Regions from separate parts of the Bradyrhizobium sp. CCBAU 11357 genome, predicted to be linked through region 2. Evidence: riboswitches for the same ligand, from Rfam matches in the RefSeq annotation. Region 2 holds a riboswitch; each other region holds the start of a gene.
The links. Region 2 has a riboswitch for cobalamin ahead of XI05_RS38115 (DUF1636 family protein). Riboswitches for the same ligand answer to the same signal wherever they lie in the genome.
Positions count from the first base shown of each region.

Region 1 (5,455 bases), on a different contig from region 2:
CCACGTTGACTTGAGTCCTTCGACAAGTGGGTTGTCGCTGGCGCGAATAGTGTTGCTCATGGCAGCCGGCCAGGCTAGGCAGATTAGAAGTCCGCCCAGGGCAAGCCATAGCGCGGGTCTTCCCGACATTCTCTTCATAACCCTCGGCCTATCACGTTTCATCCGTACATCTTTCAAAGCGGGCAACCTTGAACCTGCTATGAGCGAGCGCGAGAAGTTTACGGAGACGCGACGGGGCACCCGCGGCTGTCCCGCGGGCAGGCGCTCCCCTCCATGTCACGCGCCGCTAACTTCCCTAGCCGGCGACAGCGTCAATTGGCTGAGCTGGACATCCTCAGCAGAAGAGACTGGGCATGTCGAGGGGCTTGCATTCTTCGTGCCAGGCAGCAGGCGGAGATTTGCACGGGTTTTATGTCCCTCTTGTCGACTTTCCGACCTGCGCACCTTTCGATGTTTCCATTCAGTGTATCGGCCGCAGTTTGTGCATCCTTGTCCCGCACAAGATTGTGCATCCTTGTCCCGCACAAGATAGTGTGCGGAAGAGGTGAACGCCTCAATGCCAAGTGCCTGATGAGAATCTGGAGTGCGTTTGCCGTCATTGAACGGTGTGGTTCGCTATAGTTGCCGTCGGCGTTCGGCCTACATGATGACTGGCGATACGAAGCCGACTTAATCGACGAACTTTGACGCCTGGCTGGCACGAAAATCAACCTGCTCGCCGCGCATGTTGCCAGATTGCACCGGCTGCCTTGACGTGTTCAATGGGAATCCTTTAGTCGAGAAAATAGCTGGCCAGTGGATGTGCTGGGCGAACCGCTGGAAATCGGAAGCCGCATCGAATGCATTCTGCTCGAAACGGCGGTAATCGCCGCCCCGCGGGCTGGTTTTGTCCCTTTCATTGATGGGGCGGGCGGCGTCGCCTCAAGGCAGCTCCGCGTCGCACTCCGACATCTGACAAGGACATCTCTGATTGCGACAGTTCTGTTTAGAGAATCATAGAGATGCACGGTCATTCGCCTAGTAGATGTCGCAGATTAGCGTGGCACATAATCTGAGAGGTTGACCGAAGAATTCTCCTGCCGATAATCCAAGTCGTCGAGGTTCTCCGAATCCCACTTGATCCGGAGCTAAGAGGGAAGCCGGTCCAAATGCCGGCGCTGCCCCCGCAACTGTGAGCGGCGAGCTACTGTCCAACGATGTCACTGAAGCCCGCACGGCTTCCGGAAGGCCGGACAGCAGCGATGACCAGCGAGCCAGGAGACCTGCCCCGACGATAGATTGGTCCACGGGCGGGGTGTCTCGGTGGTGCGCCAAGCAGCCGTCGCCCGCGCGACTTCCTCTGCCTGCGTCCGCCTTGGCCTCTGTCCCCAACAGGGGTTAACACTATGTCTCTTCTCTCTCTTCCGGTTGCTACGCTCGGTACGCCACGCATCGGTCCAAGGCGTGAGCTCAAATTCGCTCTTGAAAGCTACTGGGCCGGAAAGATCAGCGAACAGCAATTGCTCGAGGACGCATCCGGCCTGCGCGCAGCGAACTGGGCTCGTCAGAAGTCTCTCGGCGTCACGGTCATTCCGTCGAATGACTTCTCGCTGTATGATCAGGTGCTCGATACAAGTGTCATGGTTGGCGCTATCCCGGAGATCTACGCCTCGAAAGGAGAATCCGTTTCCCTCAAGACGTACTTCGCCATGGCTCGCGGATCACAATGCGACGATCAGGATGCGAATTGCGGTCTGGGCCCGCGGGGGTCTGGCGCACCCGCGCAGGAAATGACTAAGTGGTTTGATACCAACTACCACTACATGGTTCCCGAGTTCTACAAGGGACAGGCGTTCAGACTTTGCTCTCGCAAGCCCATTGAAGAGTATGTGGAAGCAAAGGCTCTAGGCTTTCAAACCCGCCCTGTCCTGATCGGGCCCGTCACATTCCTAAAGCTCGGTAAGAGTGCCGATAGCGCGTTCCAGCCCCTCTCGCTACTGGATGATTTGATACCGGTCTATATCGAGGTTCTGCATGAATTGGCCGAACGAGGGGCAAGTTGGGTTCAGTTTGACGAGCCCTGCCTGGTCCTTGATCTGGACGAAGCGGTGCGAAAATCATTGCTACATGCCTATAACCGGTTCGCAAAAGAGGGACCGGCTATCAAGATCATGGTTGCCAGCTATTTCGGCGAGCCAGGCGACAATCTGGATACCGCATTGAGCCTCCCGGTTTCCGGTCTGCACTTTGATCTGGTTCGAGCGCCAGAGTTGTTGGATAAAATCGTCGCTGTCGGCCGAAGTGATCTCGTCATGTCGCTCGGTGTCATCGACGGCCGGAATGTATGGCGGTCGGACTTGTGGTCGCTCCGTCAGCGGCTGGAGCCCGCGATTGCGAAGCTCGGCAAGCACCGTGTACAGCTCGCTCCATCCTGCTCGCTGCTTCACGTGCCGGTCGATGTTGAACTCGAGACCGGGCTCTCGTCCGACGTCAGGAGCTGGCTTGCTTTCTCTGTTCAGAAGATGCGTGAGCTTGCGATCCTGGCGCGAGCACTCGCTGGCGACCAGAATGTTGGGCTACCTCTCGCCGATTCGGAATGCGCTGCGACTGCCCGCCGGACTTCGCCGAAGATCCATGATGCCAATCTCGCTACCCGGATGAGGGCAATCGACCAGACGATGCGCCAGCGCGCAAGCCCATTCGCCCGTCGTTCCGAGATCCAAAGGGCACGCTTTGGACTACCAGCTTTTCCCACCACGACAATCGGATCGTTTCCGCAGACCGCAGACGTTCGAAATGCTCGTGCGGCGCATGCGCTAGGCGCGATGAGCGACGAACAATACGAGAGGTTCATCAAGGAGGAGATAGCCCGCGCCGTACATTGGCAGGAGGACATCGGTCTTGACGTCCTCGTGCACGGCGAATTTGAGCGCAATGACATGGTGCAGTACTTTGGCGAGCAACTCGGCGGCTTCCTATTTATCAGGAAGGGATGGGTACAGTCTTATGGTTCGCGCTGCGTCAGGCCCCCGATCCTGTTTGGCGATGTAGTGCGGTCGAAGCCGATCACCGTGGACTGGTGGCGCTATGCGCAATCACTAACTAGCAAGCCAATGAAGGCGATGTTGACCGGACCGGTGACCATCCTGAACTGGTCGTTTGTTCGCGATGATATTCCTAGAAGCGAGGTCTGCCGTCAGCTTGCGCTCGCGATCCGCGACGAAGTCCGCGATCTCGAGAATGCCGGTGCGGCCATGATCCAGATCGACGAAGCGGCACTCCGGGAAGGATTGCCATTGCGCCGATCGGAGTGGAAGGCATATCTCGATTGGGCGGGAGATTGCTTCCGCATTTGCTCATCGGGCGTTGCCGATCAAACGCAAATCCATACACATATGTGCTACTCAGAATTTAACGACATCATCGGTGCAATCGCTGCAATGGATGCGGATGTCATTTCGATCGAAACGTCTCGATCGAAAATGGAGCTACTTGACGTATTCAGCAAGTACGAATATCCAAATCAAATCGGACCGGGCGTGTACGACATCCACTCTCCACGCGTTCCCGAGGTGGGCGAAATGAAGGAGCTGATGGTGCTAGCTCGGACGCGTTTGCAGGAATCGCAGCTCTGGGTCAATCCGGACTGCGGCCTAAAAACGCGCAATTGGGCGGAGGTTCGGCCTGCGCTAACCAACATGGTCGCTGCCGCCCGCGAACTGCGTGCAGCATCCGATCCGCAAAACAATTGATCCCGCGCTCGGGTCTGTTCTCGACCAAGCGAATTCGCTTGTGGTCATTTGCGCTCTCCACAATCTCGATCAAGCCTTGGGGCCAACAAAAAATGCCTGGCCCCAGTTGGTGGTCCGAAGGAGGTGCACCCGGAGGAACGACGCTGACGCCTCGCGCTACTTGGCCGAGAGAGAATAGCCGACGGTTCATCAAGGCGAGAACATTCGCCAAAAATGTGGACTCATATCGACACGTTTGTCGTCGCAACGTGGTAAGCGATCGTTTGGTCTGAGATTCAAAATCTACACAGAGGTGTGTCGCTCGCGAGTACATTGGGAACGGTTGCGACAGTAATGCGAGGAGTGATGGCGGACGGTCACCGCACGGGCCGATCGCAATCGGTCCGCTCGGACATGTTCCCCGTCAGGCGCTCTCATTCAAGGAACTCGACATAGTTTCCGACGAGAGGACGCCGAAGCCAGTTCCTGCCTCAACTCACGCCAATCTATTGTGCAGGATGGCCGCCGCTATCCGAGCCATATACGCCAATGCGTCGGCTGCACGGCGACCTGCTCTCCGGTATTCGCGTTGATCCATCCGCCGAACACCCGGCGACAAGGAAAGACCACCCGGTGAATTGAATTGCCCTCGATCACGGCAATCTCCAGATCCTGATCGAAGGGCGGCATAATTTCGAGCCGCTCCCAGATCGAATCGCCATTAGATCCTGGACGAAGTTCATCGCCGCGAGCTGACAAATTCAGACAACCTTGTGAACATTACGAACATGCTTGGCTTCCGCGCGAACAGGCTCTGCCCGACTCGACCGGACGGCGCGCGGTCTCGATGGCGTGAGCCGCGGCAGAGGGCTATCGGCCGTGGCTTCGTTGGTACGGAACATGATGCGCTCGCGAACCGAAATATTTGAATTTCCGCCGGGAAACAACGCCTGAGCTTGCATCGAATCGATCTGGGTCAGCTCAAGACCTCGGCTGTTGGTATTTGTAACTGTTCTGCACGGACTAAACTGGTCTGCAGCTCCAGCAATCCGGCCCGCGGCGGGGTAAATGGTCCGGCTTTCTGTCATGTCACGTCTCTTGTTGGTGAGACATCTCCGTGTTCTGCAGCGTCATGGCGTGGCTGTGCGGGCGTCCTCAGCCGCGCTCTGGCGCGCGTAGCACGCGCTCTAGGGAGAGCGCGAAGACGCCGGATTCGGTTGACACCATTAGGATGAACGTAGCTTCGCTCGGAGCCCATAATCGGGCCTGTCCGCAGGTCGATAAAGTAGACGCCATCGCAAGCGGCGCAACTTATCATGTGCAGGTCATTGACCCGCGGCTCGGCTTGGCCCGGAAGGAGTCCTAAAAAGTGATCGCTGGTACCCGGACATTAAAGCATCATGGGCTCAAGTCGTTCTTTCCACCATGCGTCTGACCTTACTAGAAGATCACCTCTATCAGGACGCAGCCGCCGCAGCATCGATGCGGGTCAAAAGGCTGGTCCGTCCGGGAGTGGTTGAGCTCGAGCGGCCCGTACGTGCCGCAGACGCCCGCATTGGCAGTCGACATGTCCGAACTCGGGCGTCCGCCAGGGCCTCGCGCTCTCTGCAACACGCCAGCGTGTTGATTTGAGGCGCAACTCACGTTCCATGGGCTACGGCAGCATTTTTCCTCATTGCTCCGTGCACGCGGATGGTCAAACGATTGTTCGCCTTTCATTGTCGGTAGCCTTGCCGGGGCTGATC
Region 1 covers NZ_LBJW01000080.1:13,659-19,113, forward strand. Annotated here, with positions in the region: gene XI05_RS10485 (nodulate formation efficiency C protein) at 1-60, opposite strand, end outside; cobalamin riboswitch at 1,082-1,284, shown strand; gene metE (5-methyltetrahydropteroyltriglutamate--homocysteine S-methyltransferase) at 1,386-3,731, shown strand; gene XI05_RS10495 (hypothetical protein) at 4,239-4,400, opposite strand; gene XI05_RS10500 (hypothetical protein) at 4,472-4,798, opposite strand.
Region 1: linked by a shared signal. The riboswitch ahead of metE (5-methyltetrahydropteroyltriglutamate--homocysteine S-methyltransferase) and the one ahead of XI05_RS38115 (DUF1636 family protein) in region 2 are both predicted to bind cobalamin.

Region 2 (12,654 bases):
TGCTCGCGCTGTTGCCGCGCGTCGGCCGCCTCGTCATCGACGAGAGCTTTGCCGATGCCGATCCGCAGCTATCGCTTGCACCCGAATCGGATCGACGGGGACTGTTGATCCTACGATCCTTCGGAAAATTTTATGGGTTGGCCGGCCTGCGGCTCGGGTTCGCCATCGGTCATGCTGCCGACATCGACAGGCTGGCCGCGATGTCGGGTCCATGGCCCGTTTCGGGCGCGGCGATCGAAATCGGCTGCCGGGCCTTGCGCGACGAGGCCTGGGCCGAGGCGACGTCGGCGCGGCTCGCGCGCGACTGTCGTCGTCTCGACGCGATGGCGCATTCGCAAGGCTGGCGGCTGATCGGCGGCACATCGCTGTTCCGCTTGTACGAAACGCCTGACGCGCGGACCGCGCAGGAGAGGCTCGCGCGCGCCCACATCTGGTCCCGTGTCTTCGCGCAACAGCCCACATGGCAGCGCCTCGGGCTTCCCGGCAGCGAAGCCGAATGGACGCGCCTTGCCGACGTCCTAGCGCGCTAGCGCGAGCAGGCCTTCGACGTCGAGATGAGCTTCGATGTGATCGGCCAGCGCCTCGAGTGCGCTTTCGACCCGGTCGTGATAGGGCTCGTCGCCCGCGGGAATGTCGAGCTTGGCGAGGTAAGCCTTGCGGAAATCATCCGACGTGAACAGGCCGTGCAGATAGCTGCCCTGCACGCGTCCGTCGCGCGAGATGGCGCCTTCTGGCTCGCCGTCCAGCTTCGCGAAGGGGCGGGCGCGATCCGGGCCGTCGGTGCGGCCGATGTGAATCTCGTAAGCCTGGATCGGCTGATCGGTTGCGGCGTGCACGGCCGCAACGCGCGTGAGGGTCTTCTGCGGGCTCATCACCGTCTCGACATCGAGAAGTCCGAGGCCCGGCGTGTCGCCCGCAGGTCCCTCGATGCCTTCAGGGTCGGCGACGCTGCGTCCCAGCATCTGATAGCCGCCGCAGAGGCCGAGCACATGGCCGCCCCTGCGGCAATGCGCGAGCAGATCGATGTCCCAGCCTTGCGCGCGCAGGAAGGCGAGGTCGCCGCGGGTGGATTTGGAGCCGGGAATGATGACGAGACTGATATCGCCCGGGATTGCCTCGCCCGGGCGCACCATCACGAGATCGACGCCTGGCTCGAGCTTGAGAGGATCGAGATCGTCGAAATTGGCGATCCGCGACAGCGCGAGACAGGCGATCTTGCATTGGCCGGGCTTGCGCGCGTCACTCAGGCCGAGCGCATCCTCGGCCGGCAGCTCGCCGGCACGCGTGAACCAGGGCAGCACGCCAAGGCCGCGCCATGCGGTCTTTTGCTCGATCAGTCTGTAACCGTCGTCGAACAGCGTGGGGTCGCCGCGGAACTTGTTGATGACGAAGCCGGAGATCATCGCTGCATCGTCGGGATCGATCACCGTCTTGATGCCGACCAGTTGGGCAATGACACCGCCGCGATCGATGTCGCCCACCAGCACGACCGGCACATCCGCCTTGCGGGCAAAGCCCATATTGGCGATGTCGGATTTGCGCAAATTCACCTCGGCCGGGCTGCCGGCGCCCTCGACCAGCACCAGATCGGCCCGCGCCTTCAAGCGTTCGAAACTCTCGAGCACCGCGCCCATCAGCGACGGCTTCATTGCCGCGTATTCGCGTGCGCGTGCGGTCGCGATGCGCTTGCCATGGACCACGACTTGCGCGCCGACATCGGTCTCGGGCTTGAGCAGCACCGGGTTCATGTCGGTGTGCGGCTCGACGCCGGCGGCGAGCGCCTGCAGCGCCTGGGCGCGACCGATCTCGCCGCCGTCTACCGTGACCGCGGCGTTGTTCGACATGTTCTGCGGCTTGAACGGCAGCACCCGCAGACCACGGCGCGTGAAGGCGCGCGCGAGGCCGGCGACGATGAGCGATTTGCCCACGTCCGAGCCGGCCCCCTGGATCATCAAAGCGCGTGCCATCGTGCCTTCAGAACTCGACGCCGGCCTGCGCCTTGATGCCGGAACGGAACGGATGCTTCACCAGCGTCATCTCGGTGACGAGGTCGGCGATCTCGATCAACTCGTCCTTGGCGTTGCGCCCGGTGAGCACGACATGCGTCATTGGCGGCTTCTGCGTCGTCAGGAACTCCACCACCTCGGCAATGTCGAGATAGTCGTAGCGGAGCGCGATGTTGATCTCGTCGAGCACGACCATGCGCAAGTTCGTGTCGAGGATCAGCTCCTTGGCTTTCTCCCAGCCGGCGCGTGCGGCGGCGATGTCGCGGGCGCGGTCCTGCGTCTCCCAGGTGAAGCCTTCGCCCATCGCGTGGAACTGACAGAGATCGCCGAAATGGCCGGTGAGCAGGCGCCGCTCGCCGGTATCCCAGGCGCCCTTGATGAATTGCACCACCGCGCAAGGGAAGCCATGCGCCACGCAGCGGACGATCATGCCGAAGGCCGAGGAGGATTTTCCCTTGCCCGCGCCGGTATGGACGATGATCAGGCCCTTTTCGCCGCTCTTGGTCGCCATGATCTTGTCGCGGGCGGCCTTCTTCTTCGCCATTTTCTGGGCGTGCCTGATGTCGGTATCCTCGGCTGATTGGGTATGCGGTTCAGACGTCATGGGACCCGGTCCTTCGGCTTGACAAGTGGCGGCCACCGGCAAATGGTGGCCCCGCGTTGGTTCCTGTCCTATGACAGGCGAAGAGGGAATGCGATAGGGTCCGAATCGGCAAGATTTGGATCCAAACTGCAGCCGCCCCCGCGACCGTGACCGGAGAGATGCCCGAAGCCACTGATTCCTTTTGGAATCGGGAAGGCGGGGATCGAAGGGCCAAAACCCTGCTCCGCAAGCCGGGAGACCTGCCAGCGCGGACGAGTTTTGGACCGGCGGACGGGGTGTTCCGCGACGGGGAAGCGGGCCTTCAGGAGAATGGTCCGTGCGCCTCATCGCCTCCCGCTGTTATCTGGAAGAGGCGATGACCGTCACACTTCATGTCTGCATCACCTGCCGCGCCGGCCAGACGCTGGGCGAGGGCGAGACCACGCCCGGCAAGCGCCTGCATGGCGCGATCCTCGAGGCCGGCGTGCCCGAGGGCGTCAGCGTGGTTCCCGTCGAATGCCTGTCGGCCTGCAGCCAGGGCTGCTCGGTCGCGCTCAGCGCGCCCGGCCGCTGGTCCTATGTCTATGGTCGCCTGTCCGATGCGAATGCGCAGGACGTGGTCGCAGGCGCCGCTGCCTACGCTGCCGCGCCCGATGGCATCGTGCCCTGGCGCAGCCGACCCGAAATCTTCCGCAAGCAGTCGCTTGCCCGCATTCCCCCCATTGCCGTCGTGCCGGAGGCCGCTGAATGAACTCGCTCGCAAAAGTCCCGGTTACGGTGGTCACCGGTTTCCTCGGTTCCGGCAAGACGACGCTGATCCAGCATCTGCTCAGCAATGCCGGCGGCAAGAAGCTCGCGGTGCTCGTCAACGAGTTCGGCAGCGAGGGCGTCGATGGCGAGATACTGAAGTCCTGCGCCGATGCGAACTGCCCGGAGGAGAACATCGTCGAGCTCGCCAATGGCTGCATCTGCTGCACGGTGGCCGACGACTTCATTCCGACGATGGAGCAATTGCTGGCGCGGCCGGTGCGGCCCGATCACATCCTGATCGAGACCTCCGGCCTGGCATTGCCGAAGCCGCTGTTGAAGGCGTTCGACTGGCCGGAGATCCGCTCGCGCATCACGGTCGACGGCGTGATCGCGCTGGCCGACGCCGAGGCTGTCGCGGCCGGCCGCTTCGCGCCGGATCCGGCTGCGGTGGAAGCGCAGCGCGCGACGGACGAAAATCTCGATCACGAGACGCCGCTGTCGGAGGTGTTCGAGGATCAGATCGCCTGTGCCGATATCGTGCTGCTGACCAAGGCCGACCTTGCGGGCACCGCGGGCATCGAAGCCGCAAAGGCGGCGATCACCGCCGAGATGCCGCGCCGCGTGCCGATGCTGCCGGTCACAGACGGCGCGATCGATGCGCGCGTCATTCTCGGGCTCGGTGCGGCGGCCGAGAATGATCTCGCCGCGCGGCCTTCGCATCATGATGGTGAGGAGGAGCATGAGCATGATGATTTCGCCTCCGTCGTAATCGACCTTCCGGAGGTGGCGGATATCGAGGCGCTGGTCGCATCGGTGCAGAAGCTGGCGCGCGAGCAGAACGTGCTGCGGGCCAAGGGCTACATCGCGGTCGCGGGCAAGCCGATGCGGCTGTTGCTGCAGGCGGTCGGTGAGCGCGTGCGCCATCAGTTCGACAAGCCATGGGGCGCAGGTCACAGGCAGTCCAAGCTCGTCGTGATCGGCGAGCACGGCGATATCGACGAGGCCGCCATTAGAGCGGGACTTGGCATCTGATGCACGTCGTCTTCCGCGAGAGCCGCGGTCTCGAGGAGACCGCGACGCCAAGAGACATCGGCCAGGACCCGGCCGATCTCGTGGTGCTCTCGTATTCGGATTCCGACCTTGCCGCGTTTGCGGCCGGCTGGCGGCGCGGCCGAGGCAGCCTGCCGTCGCTACGGCTCGCCAATCTCGCCGAGCTGCGTCATCCGCTGTCGGTCGACACCTATATCGAGCGCACGCTGTCGCAGGCGCGCGGCATATTGGTGCGCCTGATCGGCGGGGAAGCCTATTGGGCGTACGGGCTCGCGGCGCTCCAGCAACTCGCGAAAGACCGCAACATCGTGCTCGCCGTGCTGCCGGCGGACGGCCGCGATGACACGCGGCTGGATGCGTACTCGACCCTGCCGGTCTCGACGCTGCGTCGGCTCAAGGTGCTCTGCGACACTGGCGGCCCAGTCGCAGCGCAAGCCGCGATCGCGCAGCTCGCGCTGGCCTCAGGCCTCTATGCCGGCCCGGTCATCGGGGAGATGACCGTTCCCGAGATGGGCTTTTACGATCCCGCGCGTGGCGTCATTGCTGCGCCTGCCGGTGCCGAGGAGAAGCCGCGCGCACTCGTGACGTTCTATCGCTCCTATCTCACGGCCGCCGATACCGGGCCGGTCGACGCCCTGATTGCTGCGCTGCGCGAGAAGGGATTTGACGCCTACGGCGTGTTCGTCACCTCGCTGAAGGCGCCAGGCGTTGCCGACTGGTTGCGCGCGCATCTGGCGCAACATCCTGCGGCGGCGATCGTCAATGCGACGGCGTTCTCGGCCCTTGGCGATGACGGCACGACGCCGTTCGATGCCGCGTCCTGTCCGGTATTCCAGGTCGCGCTCTCGACGGCGCGGCGCGAGGATTGGGCGGAATCGCTGCGCGGCCTGTCGCCCGGCGATCTCGCGATGCATGTCGTGCTGCCCGAGGTCGACGGCCGCCTGTTCGCGGGCGTGGTGAGCTTCAAGTCCGCTGGGGAGCGCGATCCCGATCTGCAGTTCGCGCATCTGGCGCACAGGCTAGATGAGGAGCGCGTCAACGCCGTTGCCGCGCGCGTTGCGGCTTGGCGGCACCTTGCGGAGAAGCCTATCGGTGAGAAACGGTTGGCGATCGTCCTCTCGAACTATCCGGGCCGGCCGCACCAGATCGCGCACGCCGTTGGCCTCGATGCGCTGGCGTCGGTCGAGGCGTTGATCTCCGATATCGCGGAGGTCGGCTTCGACGTTGCGCCAATCGATGCGCTCGGCGAGAAACTGTTGAAGCAGAGTTTGTTCTGGAGCGTCGCCGATTATCGCGCAGAACTCTCGCGTCTTCCGCAATCTCTTCAGGACGATCTCGGGCAAGCCTGGGGCGCGGTGGAGAACGATCCGAGCTGCCGCGACGGCGCGTTCCACTTCGCCGCGATTCAGTGCGGCCGGTCGATCATCGCGGTCCAGCCCGAGCGCGGCGATGCGGCCTCGCGCGATGCCGAGTATCACGATCTCGCCCGCACGCCGCGCCACGCCTATGTCGCGTTCTATCTCTGGCTCAGGCAGCAGGGCTGCGATGCCGTCGTGCATATGGGCGCACATGGCACGCTGGAATGGCTGCCGGGCAAATCCGTGGCGCTGTCGCAAGCGTGCTGGCCGGAAGCGCTGATCGGCGATCTCCCCGTCATCTATCCCTTCATCGTCAACGATCCCGGCGAGGCCGCGCAGGCCAAGCGGCGCATCGGCGCGGTCACGATCGGCCATCTGCCGCCGCCGCTGGAAACGTCTGCGGTGCCGGAAGGTTTGCGTCGGCTCGAACGGCTGCTCGACGAATATTCGACCGCCGATGGTCTCGACCCCGCCCGCCGGCAGCGTTTGATCGCCGCGATCCGCGACGAGGCGCGCGCGGCAGGTCTCGAAGGCGATCTCGGCCTGGATTCATCGGCCGCACCGGCCGAAGCGATCCCGCGGATCGATCGCTTCGTTTGCGACCTCAAGGAGAGCCAGTTCGGCGACGGCCTGCACGTGTTCGGCCGCGGCGCCTGTGCCGAAGCGGAGCGGGATGCGTTGCGTGCCGCGCTCGCCGGACAGCGCGTTGCGCCGGGACCGTCGGGCTCGCCCTATCGCGGGCGACAGGACGTGCTGCCGACGGGGCGCAATCTCTTCGCCGTCGACCCGCGCGCGGTGCCGACGCCGTCGGCGCATGCGCAAGGCATCAAGCTTGCTGAAGAGCTGCTGCGTCGTCACTTGCAGGATCACGGCGACTGGCCGAAAGGGCTCGTGGTCGACCTCTGGGGCTCGGCGACGATGCGCACCGCCGGCGAGGAGTTTGCGATGGCGCTGCATCTGGCCGGCCTCGCGCCGCGCTGGGATCATGCGTCCGGCCGCGTCACCGGTTACGACATCATCGCACCGGCCGAGCTCGGCCGCCCTCGCATCGACGTCACTCTGCGCGTATCCGGCCTGTTCCGCGATGTCTTCGCGGGTCTCGCGCAATTGTTCGAAGCCGCCTCCGAGGCGCTCGCGGCGCGCGACGAGGAGGGTGATGAGAATCCGTATCGACACCGTGCGGCCCGCGTGTTCGCGCCGCGGCCCGGACAATACGGCGTCGGCCTCTCGGCTCTCCCGGATGCCTTCACGCCGGAGACGCGCGAGGCCGCCGGCGAAGCCTGGCTGTCGGCATCATCCTGGGCGTTCTCTCCCGATGGCGCGATGCAGCCGGATCGCGCAGGTATCGAACAGCGTCTTAAGTCCGCCGACGCTTTTGTCCATGTCCAGGACTTGCCCGAAACCGATCTGCTGCTCGCCGCCGATTATGCCGCGCATGAGGCAGGTGTTGCTGCGGCAGCCGCGCATCTCGGCGCAGGCGCGCCGTCGCTCTATCACCTCGATGCGACACGGCCCGGCGAGCCGCATGCGCGCACGCTGACGGAGGAGATCTCACGGGTCGTCCGGGCACGCGCGGCCAATCCGGCCTGGATCGCCGGCATGATGCGCCACGGCTTTCGCGGTGCCGCCGAGATCACCGCGACGCTGGAGCACATGGCCGCCTTCGCGCATCTCGCCAGCGCCGTGCCGCCGCATCTGTTCGACCTCTATTACGACGCGACACTCGGCAACGACGACGTCCGCGCCTTCATGGCGCACGAAAATCCGGCGGCGCTCGCCGCAATGGAAACCTGCTTCACGCGCCTGCACGAAGCCTCGCTCTGGCGAACCCGCCGCAATTCGATTGCGGCGGCGCTAAAGGAGGCGTCATGAGCGCGGCCACAGTCAAGGGCTGGTGTCCCGGCGCGCTGCGCCCGATGCAATCGGGCGACGGGCTCGTGGTGCGCGTGCGTCCGTTCGGCGCGCGCCTTGAAGCGCCGCAAATCTCCGGGCTTGCGGAACTCGCCGAGCGCTTCGGCAATGGTCTGATCGACGTCACGAGTCGGGCCAATCTGCAGATCAGGGGTGTCAAAGAGGACGGCCATCGGCCGTTGCTCGACGGTCTTGCGCGACTGGCACTGCTCGACCCCGATGCTGATATCGAAGCCAGGCGCAACATCCTGGTGACGCCGTTCTGGAGCAACGGCGACGAAACGCAGTCGCTTGCGGCGGAGCTCGAGGAGGCGCTTGTCGATTCCGGCCTTGCGCTTCCCACCAAGTTCGGCTTCGCCATCGATGACGGACGGTCGCGCGTTCTCGCCGGCGATTCCGCCGACATCCGCATCGAGCGCGACCGCTCGGGCGGCCTCCTGGTGCGGGCCGACGGCGCCAAGCTCGGTCGCTCCGTCGATCGCGGCCAGGCTGTGAGCGCGGCGCTGGCGCTCGCAAGCTGGTTCCTCATCTCCGGCGGTACGAAGGGCGGGCGCGGGCGCATGGCAGCCCACATCGCATCCGGTGCCGTGTTGCCTCAATCATTGCGCGGCGAGACCGAGCCGGCCCCCCTGATGGCCGCGGTGCGGCCCGGGCTCTATCCGCAAGGCGCGATGGTCGGTGTCGCGTTCGGGCAGATGCTGCACGCGACGCTCCATCAGTTCTCTGCTTGCGGCCATGCGCTGCGCATGACGCCTTGGCGGATGGTGCTCAGTGAGGGCAAGCGCGAGATGCCGAGCGGGGCGGGGCTCATCACCGAGCCCTATGACCCGGCGCTGCGCGTCATCGCCTGCAGCGGCGCGCCGCGCTGCCGCGAAGCCCATGCCGATACGCGCGCGCTGGCAGCAGCGCTCGCGCCACGCATCGCCGCCGATGCGCGGCTCCACGTCTCCGGCTGCGGCAAGGGCTGCGCCCATTCCGGCGCGGCTGCGGTCACGCTGATTGCGACGCGTGCCGGGTTCGATCTCGTCCGCGACGGCTCGACCCGCGACGCGCCGGTCCTGCGCGGGCTGAACGGCGCCGACATCGTCAGGGATCCCTCCATCCTGGTCGGAGGGAACTGATGCCGCACACCTACGAGACCGATGGCGCGGCGATCTATCGGCAATCTTTTGCGACCATCCGGGCCGAGGCCGATCTTGCGCGCTTCACGCCGGACGAGGAGCAGATCGTGGTGCGGATGATCCATGCCGCCGGCATGGTCGGTCTGGAAGCGTATATCCGCTTCACGCCTGATATGGCGACTGCCGCGCGCGCGGCCTTGCAGAAGGGCGCGCCGATCCTGTGCGACGCGCGCATGGTGTCCGAAGGCATTACGCGCGCGAGATTGCCCGCGGACAATGCCGTGATCTGCACGCTCGGCGATCCCGCCGTGCCCGCCCTGGCGCAGTCCATGCGCAACACGCGCTCGGCCGCGGCGCTGGAACTATGGCGGCCGTATCTTAACGGTGCGATCGTCGCGATCGGCAATGCGCCGACCGCGCTGTTTCATTTGCTCAACATGCTGGAGGATCGCGACTGTCCGCGGCCGGCGGCGATCATCGGCTGTCCTGTCGGCTTCGTCGGCGCGGCCGAGTCCAAGGCCGCGCTGATGGCCGATCCGCCGGCGCCGGCGCTGACCGTCGACGGCCGCCTCGGCGGCTCCGCGATCACGGTTGCTGCCGTGAACGCGCTGGCGAGCCGGAGCGAATAGAGATGGGACGCATCATCTGCTGCGGTCTCGGCCCCGGTGATCCCGACCTGATGAGCGTGCGTGCCGATCGCACGGTGCGTGGCGCCAGCCACGTAGCCTATTTCCGCAAGAAGGGCAGGCCGGGTCAGGCGCGCCGCATCGTCGAGGGCATGCTGACGGGCGGCGTCACCGAATATCCGATGGAGTATCCGGTCACGACGGAGATCGCCTTCGACAGCCCCGAATATGTCCAGCTGCTCGCTGGCTTCTACGACGAATGGGCCGAGCGCCTGGCGCGGCTGTCGCGCGCCGTCGACGTCGTCGTGCTGTGCGAGGGCGATCCCTATTTCTATGGATCGTTCATGCATCTGCACACGCGCCTGCAAGGCCGCGTCGAGATCGAGGTGATCGCCGGCATTCCCGGGATGGTCGGTTGCTGGAATGGCGTCGGGCAGCCGATCGCGCTCGGCGACGACGTCACGACGGTGCTGATGGGGACGCTCCCCGAGGCCGAGCTCGAACGGCGCATGCGCGATTCCGATGCGCTGGTCGTCATGAAGACCGGCCGCAATCTCGCAAAAGTGCGCCGCGCGCTCGTAGCCGCCGGGCGGCTGGATGATGCCTGGCTGGTCGAGCGCGGCACCATGCCGGGCGAGCGGGTGGTGCGGCTCGCCGAGATCGATGCGGCCGATTGTCCCTATTTCGCGATCGTGCTCGTGCACGGCAAGGGCCGGCATCTGGACGCCGCCGAATGACGGGCACGCTCACCATCGCGGGCCTCGGGCCGGGCAGCGACGCGTTGGTGACGCCCGAGGTCACGGCCGCGCTCGCGACGGCGACCGATATTCTGGGTTATGCGCCCTATGTTTCGCGCGTGCCGCCGCGGCCTGGGCTCACCCTGCATCCCTCCGACAATCGCGAAGAGCTGCAACGTGCGAGCGAAGCCCTGCGGCTTGCCGCCCAAGGCGGGCAGGTCGTGGTCGTCTCCTCCGGCGATCCCGGCGTGTTCGCGATGGCATCCGCCGTGTTCGAGGCGCTCGAACGGGCGCCGCAATGGCGGGATCTGCCGATCCGCGTGCTGCCGGGCGTCACCGCGATGCTGGCGGCGGCGGCACGCGCCGGCGCGCCGCTCGGCCATGATTTCTGCGCGATCAACCTGTCCGACAACCTCAAGCCATGGGCGGTGATCGAGAAACGCTTGCGCCTTGCGGCGGAAGCCGATTTTGCCATCGCGATGTACAATCCGCGCTCGGCAAGCCGGCCGGAAGGATTCGGCCGGGCGCTGGCAGTGCTTCGCGAGGCCGGCTGCGGCGAGCGTCTCGTGATCTTCGCGCGCGCGATCAGTGCGGCTGACGAGAAGATCGTGACCGTTACGCTGAACGAGGCGCAACCCGAGATGGCCGACATGCGCACGCTGGTGATCCTGGGCAATTCGCAGACACGCCGCGTCGGCCGCTGGGTCTATGCGCCGAGGCGGGCAGAATGACCGAGCCATCGCATCACGTCAGTGACGCGCTCGGCCCGTCGGCGCTCGGGCAGCTGCGGTCGCGAGATCATGATTACGGGAAGGCCGAGCCCGCGGGCCGCATCGATCTTGGCGCGCGCGCCGTCGCCGCCGGAATTGCGGGCGACGATCCAGGCGATGCCGCGTGTGCGCAGCATGTTCAGCTCGCCGTCGAAAGTGAACGGGCCGCGCGACACGATCACATCGGCCGCGAAGGGCAGGGGCGCGTCGGGCGGATCGACGAAGCGCAGCGTGTAGGCGTGCTGCGGCTTCGTCGCGAATGGCGCAATGTGCTGGCGGCCGATGGCGAGGAACACGTTTGCAGCGGCGTCCGGCAGCGCGGCGACGGCAGCGTTGACATCCGCCACCTCGATCCAGGTGTCGGCGGGCGCCTTGATCCAGGCCGCGCGCTCCAGCGCAAGCAACGGCGTGCCGGTTTCCGCGCACGCCTCGACGGCGTTGCGACTCATTTCCGCGGCGAAGGGATGCGTCGCATCGATCACATGGGTGATGCCTTCGCGGCGGATGTAGTCGGCCAGCCCGCTCACGCCACCAAAACCGCCGATGCGGGTCGGCAGCGGTTGGTCGGCCGGCGCGCGCGTGCGGCCGCCATAGGAATAGACGGCATCGATGCCGGCGCGCGCGATCTCCGCAGCGAGCAAGCTCGCATCGGCCGTTCCGCCCAGAACGAGGGCGCGCATCATGTCTGATCCCTGGCTGACCATCATCGGTATCGGCGAAGATGGCCTTGCCGGGCTGTCGGAGGCAAGCCGAAAGGCGCTTGCCAAGGCCGAAACCGTGTTCGGCGGCGAGCGCCATCTCGCGCTTGCCGGCGTTGGCAGCCGCGGCCGTCCGTGGCCGGTGCCGTTCGATGCGAATGTCGTGCTGAGCTGCCGCGCCCGGCCAACGGTGGTGCTCGCCTCCGGCGATCCGTTCTGGCATGGCGCGGGTACCAGTCTTGCCGAGAAGCTTGGGGCCAACGAATGGATCGCGCACCCCGCGCCGTCGACCTTCTCGCTCGCCGCCGCGCGCTTGGGCTGGCGGCTGGAGGCAACGACGTGCATCGGCCTCCATGCGGCGCCGTTCGAGCGCCTGGTGCCGCATCTGGTGCGAGATGCGCATATCATCTGCCTGATGCGCGACGCAGCGGCGGTCGGCGATCTCGCGAAATGGCTGACCGAGCGCGGATGGGGCGCGTCACTGATGTGGACGCTCGAGGCGCTTGGCGGGCCACGGGAATACACTGACCAGCATCGTGTCGACCTCTTTGCCGAGGAGGTCGCCGCTGATCTGGTCGCGGTGGCGGTGTGGGCGAGGGGCGCACAGGGCATTCCCCGCAGCTCGGGCCTGCCAGACGATCTGTTCGTCCACGACGGCCAGATCACCAAGCGGCCGGTGCGCGCGCTCGCGCTTTCGGCACTGGCACCTCGGTCCGGCGAACGGCTGTGGGATCTCGGCGCTGGCTCAGGCTCGATCTCAGTGGAATGGACGCTGTGCGGCGGGACGGCGATTGCAGTCGAAGCGCGCGAGGATCGCGCCGCGAACATCCGCAAGAATGCAGCCGCCTTCGGTCTGGCGCATCGCATCACAGTCGTCACGGGCAGGGCACCGGAAGCACTTGTCGGGTTGGAAGCGCCGGATGCCGTCTTCATTGGCGGTGGTCTCGACGAAGTGTTATTTGATGCGATCTGGACGCGGCTCTCGCCCGGAGCGCGGCTCGTGGCGCATGCGGTGACGCTGGAGACGGAAGCGCTGCTCGGCGA
Region 2 covers NZ_LBJW01000113.1:500,474-513,127, forward strand. Annotated here, with positions in the region: gene cobD (threonine-phosphate decarboxylase CobD) at 1-530, shown strand, start outside; gene XI05_RS38105 (cobyric acid synthase) at 519-1,967, opposite strand; gene cobO (cob(I)yrinic acid a,c-diamide adenosyltransferase) at 1,975-2,610, opposite strand; cobalamin riboswitch at 2,651-2,871, shown strand; gene XI05_RS38115 (DUF1636 family protein) at 2,966-3,340, shown strand; gene cobW (cobalamin biosynthesis protein CobW) at 3,337-4,371, shown strand; gene cobN (cobaltochelatase subunit CobN) at 4,371-7,619, shown strand; gene cobG (precorrin-3B synthase) at 7,616-8,779, shown strand; gene XI05_RS38135 (precorrin-8X methylmutase) at 8,779-9,408, shown strand; gene XI05_RS38140 (precorrin-2 C(20)-methyltransferase) at 9,411-10,142, shown strand; gene cobJ (precorrin-3B C(17)-methyltransferase) at 10,139-10,873, shown strand; gene XI05_RS38150 (cobalt-precorrin-6A reductase) at 10,849-11,595, opposite strand; gene cbiE (precorrin-6y C5,15-methyltransferase (decarboxylating) subunit CbiE) at 11,594-12,654, shown strand, end outside.

Region 3 (5,455 bases), on a different contig from region 2:
CGGGAGTCGAGCGGCAATGCCGATTGCTGGCCGGGTGCCGCCGGCGCAACCAGGCGCGGCGTGACGATGATGACCAGATCGGTTTCCTCCTGCTGGTACGATTTGATGCTGAACGAGGTCCCGATCACGGGCACCGAGCCGATCCAGGGAAGTTGCGAAACGTCCCGGCGATTGCGAGTCTGCAGCAGGCCGGCGATGGCGAAACCCTGGCCGTCGCGCAGTTCGACCGTCGTGCGTGCATCGCGGCGGGTCAAGGGTGGAACGGTCGTCCCTGGATCGTCACTGCATTGGCGAAATCAAGTCACTGACCGATGGCTCGACCCGAAGGTTGATCACGCCGCGCGAGAGCACGGTGTGGACGAAGCCCAACTCGACACCGAACTTCTTGTAGTCGATTGTGATGGTTGGAAAGCCGTTCGTCGTTTGGGTCGGGATCGGGATTGGAAACTCGCCGCCGGCAAGGAAGCGGGCGGCATCGCCGGAAAGCGTGGTCAAGTTCGGTTCCGCCAACCTGCGAGCCAATCCTTTGGTTCCCAATGCAGAGATCAGCACGTCCACCGAGCCGCCGCCGGCGGTCCTAATAAGGCGACCTCACGTTGCGCAACATCGCTGGCGCGCTGGGGGTCTAGTGTTTCCGCGCGCGACGTTTTCTGCGACAAGGGCGAATGCCTGACGCGCGTCGGCAAATCCCGTTGTTGCGAGCGACATGCTGCATCTAACGAGACCGGGTTCGGAATTCCTGGTTTCGTCGATCGTCTCAAAGCTGGGTGTCGAATAGGATGACGCTGCGGTCCAATTGACGGGGTCGGCGCAAATCAGCTGTCAATCGGGCTATGCCGACCCGCGTCGAGCTTCTCGCGGATCATTTGATTAGATGCGCCGGCATTCCGGCAGTCTGCCTCGACAGGGCCGGGCACATTGCCGCGGACGACCGCTTCGGGCTGTTCCCGAATTGCCGTTTGCTGGCCCGCCCGGCAACCAGGCGACGGTCGCGGCGCTGCGGGTGTGCTCGGTCGTCCCTCGAACTGCCGCCATACTGAGAGCCGGGTTCAGGAAGAACTGCCTATTGCTGAGCGCCGCCTCACAGCGTCAGATGTTGGCTGTTCGCTTGAACCATTTCCTTGGTAGGCCAATGTAGTAGCCGCGCCTGCGAAGCTCTAGCTCGGATCTATTGAGCGTTTCGCAAATGGATTTCACAGGCGTGCCGGCATCAACAAGCTTGCGCAGCAGTTCGTCTTCTCGTTTGGTCCAGCGAGGAGAGCCGAGAGTCAATGTCAATCCAACCTCTTAGCCCACACTTCGTCACACTCGAATCTGTTCAAATGAGTTTCGCCATCCTAATTTCGCATTCCAGAACACGACCTAAAATCGCAGAAAAAGCTTGGGCCTCCGGCGCCTTGTCTGTCCCAGTCATCGCGCCGGCCTCAAGAAAGGAATGGCAGGCGAGGCGCTCCTTCGAAAGCTATACGTTGGCATAGACGAAGCTCCCGGATCCTCTGCCAACGAGATTTCGGAGCCACTAGGATTCGCCCAGACTTGTCGGACGACCTGTGAGATGGCCGTGCGGCCGAGGAGTTAACCCCGCTAGACCGGATACTTGGCCCGCGATGAGCGGCCCAGCCGCAACTATGTCGGCAGCTACATCAGGACGTCGAAGTGGGGAGCTATCGGCTATCGCCGCGATGGGCTAACGCTAGAATTAGTCCGCCGCGCGGCCAGAAGCGGCATGATCAACGACATCTTGCGTGCAGCGGCAACGCGCGATTGGTACTCTTCGATGTCCACTTCGCGCGTCACCTGCGAGAACGAATCTTCAAAGCTGGCGTGAAGTTCGCCTTCTTCGATCCACGACTTACCGCCGTCCGAACTGATGCGATGGCCGACGAACACCTCACGTCGGCGCGCCTTGCGGTAAACCATGCGTTCGATCGTCCAATTCGTCATGGTCCCTCACGGTAGCAGCATGACTTGATCCGAGCCGCGTTGCCGCGGCTTTTCCATTACGAATCCGCACATCACCCATGTTCGGCCTTGATACCTCGAAAATACACTCTGCCCTAGCGACCGCGCTTCAGGGCATCAACTCCTTCGGCTGGTAGGCATTGGGCTCGCCCTTGATGTTCCGAACTGGTCCAATTCATCCGAGCGACTTACACGCCAAGTAAGCGTCGGCTCATACAGCGTGACGGACGGTCGCCCAATCGTGTGGCGGATCGAACAATTTTAGCTCCTGTGGTTGTGCCTCCAAGCGGCGCCTCAGAAATCACCCATCAATGCGCCCTTTCCAACAACGCGCCGACCAGTCTTGATTGATCTCGCTGCCTGCCACGATCAGCATGAGCGGCTCCTTCACGCGGCGGGCAATGCGCCGCAGCGTAGCCGAGCCCAGATCGCTCATTGCCGCGGCGCCACCGGGATGCGAGTGCCGATCGCCGAGGTAATCAACGTCACCCGTGCTATCCTGAAAAGCCCGCCGTATCTCTGCGACCTGCCAAGCGTGATCAGGCACGAAACAGTGTCGCCCGTGAAGGGCGTGCGGGCCGGGACCGCGAAGGTCGACTACCACCCGGTCTTTCCCCACGCGCCCAGCCGAGAAGAACTCCGCCATTCTCAAGGGGGGACAAATTCGCAAGCAAATTTGCACATTGCCCGCATCACGTGCGAAGAAAGCAAGACGTTCATTCCCCGGCCCAACAGCGTCGATGTGGGGGCAATCAAACGCTCCCAGCGTGGCAGTACACGTGCTCTGTTTTGGCCTTGCAGTGTCAGGATAGACACTTGCCAGGTGCCGGGGTCCTACTTCCCTTCTGAGAGCAATCCGACCGCACTGCGGACGACTTCAAGCGAGACTTCTTGCAGATCAAAGCCTCCTCCGGTGAATGTAGGCGCATTGCACCCTAACGGCGTGACCATTCCGGTATTATCGAGACGCGGTTTGGATATATGTTTCTCGTCCTTCCGATGTTCATGGAGGCAAGCCAAGCAGCTTTTGGAATCGTAACAAAGCGCGCGACCACGCCGCCTGCGAGCCCCACGGTCGCGTAGCCCATCACATAAGGCACTTTCAGTTGGAAAGTGATTCCCCGAGCCAAGCCCCTGCCAGGGGAGGGGTGGAGACTCGACGGGAAGCACCTACAGCGGACATCGCCGGGTGAAGGGATAGTCCAGACCACGAACGCCGCAAGGGTAACAGGCGACGCGATCGGATCATGAAGCGTTTCAAATCGTCCCGTCAGGCTCAATTTTTCTGTCAGTTCATGATCAGGTCACGAACCTTTTCCACATCCTCTCTCTCGGAGCCGTCACTGCCGACTTCCGTCGTGTTTCGCGCGAGCGAGCCTTTGCGACTTGGCGCGAGATCTCCACGACAACGCTCGCCGAACCTTGACCTCGGGGCTGCTCCAATTCGTTAACTTGACGGCGCCGCCTTGACGAATCTCCGCGAGTGGCGCCTATATGTAGCCCGTCACGGTCTTCCATTCCCGCATCTCGTAGGATGGAAGCTAAGAGGGAACCCGGTGCGCCGGCAACGGCTATTCCGAGGCTGCCCCCGCAACTGTAAGCGGCGAGCGGTTGTCATCATGGTCACTGGCGCGACAGCGCTGGGAAGGCCGACAGCCCCAGCGACCCGCGAGCCAGGAGACCTGCCGCGACTGAACGAAAGTCCTCGGGCGGGGTGCCCCGGTGGGTCGCTTGCAGCTGGTGATATTTGTCCGATCTCCTCGCAAGTCGTCCGCACGGCCCCCAGCCTCAAACATCGCGGGGTTGCCGATGTCGCCGTCTTACGATTTCGATCAGCATGGTCATCTCGTCGCGTCACCGAGTGTGCGGCCGCGCCTAGCGCAGGCGAAGCCTGCCGCGCCTGAGCCGTGTCTGGTGCCCCTTTCGCCATCGCCGGCTCCGCTGCCGTGGCCCCTCGCGCCATCGCCAAAGCCGGCCGACCTCACGCTCGATCCGTCTCGCGACGACTTGTTGACATCATTCGGCAAGCTGACGCTGACCAACCGTTATCTGCTCGCCGGCGAAACTTACCAGGACATGTTCGTGCGGGTGTCTTGCGCTTTCGCGGACGATGTAGCGCATGCCCAACGTCTCTATGATGCGATGTCTCGGCTGTGGTTCATGCCGGCCACACCGGTGCTCTCCAACGGCGGGACCACGCGCGGCCTGCCGATCTCCTGCTTCCTTAACTCAGTGTCGGACTCGCTCGAAGGCATCGTCGGCACCTGGAACGAGAACGTCTGGCTTGCTTCCAATGGCGGCGGCATCGGCACCTACTGGGGTAATGTTCGCTCAATCGGCGAGAAGGCGAGGGGCGGCGTCACCTCGGGCATCATCCCGTTCATCCACGTCACGGACGGCCTCACGCTGGCGATCAGCCAGGGCTCCTTGCGGCGCGGCTCGGCGGCGGTCTATCTCGATATCCACCATCCCGAGATCGAGGAGTTCCTCGAGATCCGCAAGGCGTCTGGTGACTTCAGCCGCAAGAGCCTCAACCTACATCACGGCATCAACGTCACCGACGCGTTCATGTGTGCCGTGGGCGCCGGCACCGCATTCGCTCTGCGCAGCCCGAAGACTAACGAGGTCGTCCGCGAGATCGATGCCCGCCAGCTGAGGCAACGCATCCTTGAGAATCGGCTGCAGACCGGCGAGCCTTATCTCTTGTTCATCGACACCGTGAGCCGTGCGCTCCCCAAGCACCAGCGCGAGCTCGGCCTCAAGGTCTCGACCTCCAACCTGTGCAGCGAGATTACCCTGTCGACCGGCATCGATCATCGCGGCGAGGAGCGCACCGCGGTGTGCTGCCTGTCGTCGCTCAACCTCGAGACCTGGGACCAGTGGAATGAGGAGCCCACCTTCATCGAGGACGTCATGCGCTTCCTAGACAACGTGCTCACGCACTTCATCACGGTGGCGCCGGACGGCATGAAGCGTGCCCGCTACGCTGCCCTGCGTGAGCGCTCCGTCGGCCTCGGCGTCATGGGCTTCCACTCTTTCCTGCAGGCCAAGGGCATTCCAATGGAAAGTGTCATGGCCAAGTCGTTCAATCTGAACATGTTCCGGAAAATCCGCCGCGAGGCCGACGCGGCATCCGTGACGCTCGCGCGCGAGCGTGGCCCGTGCCCGGATGCCCTGGAACGCGGCGTGATGGCGCGCTTCAGCCACAAGATCGCAATCGCGCCGACCGCCTCGATCAGCATCATCTGCGGCGGCACCAGCGCCTGCGTCGAGCCAATCCCGGCCAACATCTACACCCATAAGACATTGTCCGGCGCCATCTCGGTGCGTAATCCGCATCTCGCCAAAGTGCTTGCGGCGAAGGGCGCCGACACTTCGGCGATGTGGCAGTCGATTATAGCACACGAAGGGTCGGTGGCCCGTCTCGACATCTTGTCGGAGCACGAGAAAGCGATCTTTCGCACCGCTTTCGAGATCGACCAGCGCTGGATCG
Region 3 covers NZ_LBJW01000007.1:713-6,167, forward strand. Annotated here, with positions in the region: partial or broken gene XI05_RS01040 (type II and III secretion system protein family protein) at 1-585, opposite strand, end outside; gene XI05_RS01045 (hypothetical protein) at 1,672-1,944, opposite strand; gene XI05_RS01050 (hypothetical protein) at 2,264-2,398, opposite strand; partial or broken gene XI05_RS01055 (IS6 family transposase) at 3,192-3,388, shown strand; cobalamin riboswitch at 3,453-3,666, shown strand; gene XI05_RS01060 (ribonucleoside-diphosphate reductase subunit alpha) at 3,970-5,455, shown strand, end outside.
Region 3: linked by a shared signal. The riboswitch ahead of XI05_RS01060 (ribonucleoside-diphosphate reductase subunit alpha) and the one ahead of XI05_RS38115 (DUF1636 family protein) in region 2 are both predicted to bind cobalamin.